Regions from separate parts of the Paenibacillus sp. FSL F4-0100 genome, predicted to be linked through region 2. Evidence: riboswitches for the same ligand, from Rfam matches in the RefSeq annotation. Region 2 holds a riboswitch; the other holds the start of a gene.
The links. Region 2 has a riboswitch for FMN ahead of MHH48_RS07315 (DMT family transporter). Riboswitches for the same ligand answer to the same signal wherever they lie in the genome.
Positions count from the first base shown of each region.

Region 1: it holds a riboswitch for FMN, as region 2 does, so the genes downstream of both, ribD (bifunctional diaminohydroxyphosphoribosylaminopyrimidine deaminase/5-amino-6-(5-phosphoribosylamino)uracil reductase RibD) here and MHH48_RS07315 (DMT family transporter) in region 2, are expected to answer to the same signal.

Region 1 is NZ_CP150303.1:2,611,809-2,614,009, reverse strand. It holds gene ribD (bifunctional diaminohydroxyphosphoribosylaminopyrimidine deaminase/5-amino-6-(5-phosphoribosylamino)uracil reductase RibD) at 1-941, opposite strand, end outside; FMN riboswitch at 1,209-1,393, opposite strand; gene MHH48_RS11560 (acyl-CoA thioesterase) at 1,596-1,997, shown strand; gene MHH48_RS11555 (peptidylprolyl isomerase) at 2,067-2,201, opposite strand, start outside.
Region 2 is NZ_CP150303.1:1,689,940-1,692,140, reverse strand. It holds gene MHH48_RS07315 (DMT family transporter) at 1-958, opposite strand, end outside; FMN riboswitch at 1,094-1,260, opposite strand; gene MHH48_RS07310 (hypothetical protein) at 1,491-1,859, opposite strand; gene MHH48_RS07305 (choice-of-anchor I family protein) at 2,028-2,201, opposite strand, start outside.

The DNA of each region.
Region 1 (2,201 bases), 920 kb from region 2:
ATGAGCCGATCCACCAGCTTTTGTTCCAGCATCGAGCCATTTAGAGTACCGCCACCTTCCAGCAAAATGGAGGCAATCCCCTTCTGTCCCAGCTTCGCCAGCGCAGCCTTCAGATCCACACGTGGACCTGGCCCGCAGGGGATGACCTGAACGCCCAGCTCTTCCAGCCCGATCCGCTTCGTCTCATCGGCCTTCTCCGTCGTCAAGATCCACGTTGGCGCCAATCCGTCTGTCACGACATGGCTGTCGGGCGGGATTCGCAGGCTGGAATCCACGATGATCCTAATCGGATGCAAACCTTTCACGCCAAGTCTCGTTGTCAGGCTCGGATTATCCGCGATAACTGTTGACACGCCAACCATGATGCCTTGATGGCGATGACGCAGCGTATGCACAAGCTCTCTTGATTCTTCATTGGATATCCACTTGCTATCGCCGGTTTTTGATGCGATTTTTCCGTCCAGCGTGCTGGCTGTCTTTAACGTTACGAAGGGCTGACCCGTCGTAATGAACTTAATGAAGGTTTCGTTCAAGCGAAGCGCACGTTCCTTAAGGACACCGGTCTCAACCCGAATTCCCGCTGCGCGCAGCATTTGAATCCCTTTGCCCGCAACCAGAGGATTAGGGTCCTCACAAGCAACAACCACTCGCTGAACACCCTCGGCAATCAGCCTCTCGCTGCAGGGCGGCGTCGTACCATAGTGACTGCAGGGCTCCAGTGTCACGTACACCGTACTTCCCGCCGCTTTGCTGCCAGCCATATTCAGGGCATGAACCTCAGCGTGCGGTGTTCCGCGCTCCAAATGTGTTCCCACCCCTGCAAGCGCGCCATCCTTAACAACGACACAGCCAACCACCGGATTTATCCCGGTTTGACCCTGAGCACGTTCAGCCAGGTCCAGCGCAAGTGACATATAGAATTCATCGTTGACGATATCCATGGTAAACATGCCCCTTTCCCAATGTTCACATAAAAAAGCCCTGCCAAAGATTCAGGGAATCCTTAACAGGGCTTGATAGGAGTTAATCATTGACACACTAAATAACCGTCATAAATGCAGGTTTTGCCTATAACAAACGACCCAAATCCGTTACCGGCGACATCCAATCATCGCGAGCACAGATTTGAATTGCATGTGAAAACCTGCACATAACGCATATCACGTTGTGTGCATAGACACAAATAGCACATGTTGCTTATGTGTCTCTCACTCCTTCTCCCATCCAGACTATACTGTCGGTCCCGGATTTTCACCAGGTCCACCGCATACGGTGTGTAACCAACACACGCGTATCCGGGTCACGGACTAAGACACAGCCATCTGCTTTCAAAAGCTCAATCACTGCGTTCATCACCGCCGGTAGGGAATTTCACCCTGCCCCGAAGGATAAAACATATGAAATTGTTTGATCTTATGAAGAATCTTATCACCACCTTTTGATAATTGCAAGAACAAACAACTAACTTTTTTAAAGTTTATAACTTTATTCACCAATATGTGTATGGACTCCAGAAGGAGAATACTCCCCATAGAGAGAACAGTTTAGTAGGATAAACCCGGGAACTAGATACAGTTAAAAAGGAGCGAGCTGGGATGAAAACTTCGCTGGACATTATCGTCCGTCCTACGGAAATCGACGTGAACGGACATGTAAACAACGCCAAATACCTGGAATATCTGGAGTGGGGCCGTGAGGAATGGTATGAAGCAGGAGGTCTTCAATATGATATGCTGAAACGGCTTGGCGTCCAGACCGTTACCGTCAATATCAACATCAATTACCGCAAGGAGTGCGGCCAAGGCGAACGGCTGACCATCGTGACCGAACCGCATTCTATGGGTCGTACAAGTTATGTGCTGCTTCAGAAGATTTACAACAAACAGGAAGAGCTTTGCGCGGATGCCGCCGTTACCAGTGTGGCGATGGATGTACATACTCGTAAAAGCCGGCCTGTTCCGGAAGAGCTTCGTCAATTCTTTCCCGACCCTGCGTAACTCCTACCGGAATAACAATAAAAACAGGCTCACCCTTAAGAGTGAGCCTGTCCTGAACAGAAGCTATTTTTATGCTTCGTATACTTCTACTTTTTCCATTTTATCACGGCCTTTGAATGCATCCACGTACTCCATGCCCTCAACAACTTTGCCGAACACCGTATGTTGTCCGTCCAAATGCGGCTGCGGCTCGTAGCATACATA
Region 2 (2,201 bases):
CGGATTGCTGTCTGGAAATGATAAACAGTACGATCCAGATCAGCAGGAATCCCAGAAGCTGAGGACCTGTCACGATCTGCTGGAATACGATCCAGTTGATGAGCACGCCCACCATAGGAAAACTCAATTCCGCAAGTGTTGCCACGGAGGCTTTGGTCGTGGTTAACCCTTTATAATAAACCAGCAAACTCAGGAGACCCGGCAGCAATGCCTGACCGATCAGGTTCAGCGATACCAAGGCAAATGCCCCGGTATTCCAGGCCGGCATATTCCATGCTGCCCCCTCACTCCATGTAATGACGGTCAGGAGCGGCAGTGCCAGCACGAAACGCAGCGAGGTTACCGTCTCGTATTTCAGTTTGCCTACCATCAGGCGCCCCATGACCGTTGAACCGCCCCACAGGGCTGCCGCACCTAAGGACAAGAGGCTGCCAACTTGAATAAACTCGTTCCAATGGCCAATCGGAAGGGTTAGGCCAAAGGTCAGTAAATACGTGCCCGCCAAAGCGATAATGAGCAGTATCCCGAAATGGCGCGGAAGCTTCTCTTTCAGAAGTAAGCTGGCCAAAATGATGGCAAACAGCGGCTGAAGCTTCTGAAGCAGCAGGACGGCATTCAGATTGCCGCTCGACAGCCCCATCGTAAACAATACGGTAGCCAATGCCGAGCCGCCCCAGGATATAAACAGCAGCGCGCCGACATGATTCCAGCCAAGGCCTTTTAGTTCCTCGCGGTTCTTCCACAATACAGGGATTGCAATCAAGGATATAATGATGTGTTCAAGCAAAACGATCTGAGCCGAAGTCAGATTCTTGAGCAGAATGACCCGGAATAACGGGTCTACGCCCCACAGAGCGGCTCCCAAAACGACAAGCCAGAACCCTCCCTTAAAACGTCGACTTGCCTGTGCGTCGGAATCATAGGGTTTCATTTTAACCCCGGTATTCATATTACTCATCTTGCCCTCTCCTGTCTTGAATACGGAGGTCTTACTAGCAGAAAGCCCCCGCCATCGACATGTGTCGACGTATACGGGGGCTGATCAAATAAGCCTGCGTCAAATGGGAAATTTCCCATCTACGGCAAACTCATCTTTGATCTTCTCCCATCCGGACTTTACCGTCGGCCTTGGAATTGCACCAAGTCAGTCGCTGCATTCATGTTCGTGCCAGAACGCAGCGAGTCGCGGGCTGAGTTTCGTTCACGCCGGAACGAACCATCACCGCCGGTTAGGAATTTCACCTTACCCCGAAGATCCATATTCATGTTTTATTTTTGTCATGCATCCATACTAATTAACCGATAATCCCTATAAGCTTAGTTGATGAATTGAATTATAACATGAATCCTTTCATGTAAATACATCTATTTTCAAAATAAATGAAATTAGACTTAAATACAATGAAAAATCTCACGTTCAACCAGGACTTACTGAGAATTATACAGCAAGTATCGATTTGTTACCAGTATGATTTTTTGCCATTTTCCTTTTATGTTATATCGAATACCTTGAAGATGGACCGGGTACCGACTGCCCCAGCCTGAAGGCATAACAGATCGAGAGCTTCCTTGGTATTGAGGCTCATTCCGCCTGCTCGAGGCAACGACATCGATAGATCTGTTGAACTGGCGGCGGTTTCACTCTCGAACTGCTTCGTCTCGCTTAATAGCATTTTGCTCCCATCCGGCCGAACCATATACTGACGCAAATAACCGCCTTCTCTAACGGTTACCATCTTTCCCTTGCCCTCTTCTTCCTTCTTGTTCTTCTGGAGCAGCTGTTCAAACCCTTCTTGGGCTGGTTCGGCTTTCTTCGATTTCACAGGACTCCAGCATGTATATGCTGACTCAACGCGCATGAACTCACATCCTTATCCAATTGTTATTTTAACCCTTACTTCAATTATCGGATGCCTGGACACTTCTCTTTAATCGCTCACAAATGACTTAGATATAAAAAACCGCCCGAAAGGTTTCTGATCAACCTTAAGGACGGTCTTATAATTTCTAATGTATTCCCGCTTCGCTTAGTTCATGAACTTCAATGCTGCCAAAGTCCGCTTCAGAACAAGTGCTGCTTGTGCACGGGTAACCGAATCGATTGCTCCGAAATTACCCTGATTATCACCCTGCACGATGCCTTGCTTAGTAAGACTGGCTACATGGGCAGCCGCCCAGACAGGGATGGATGCCTGATCTTT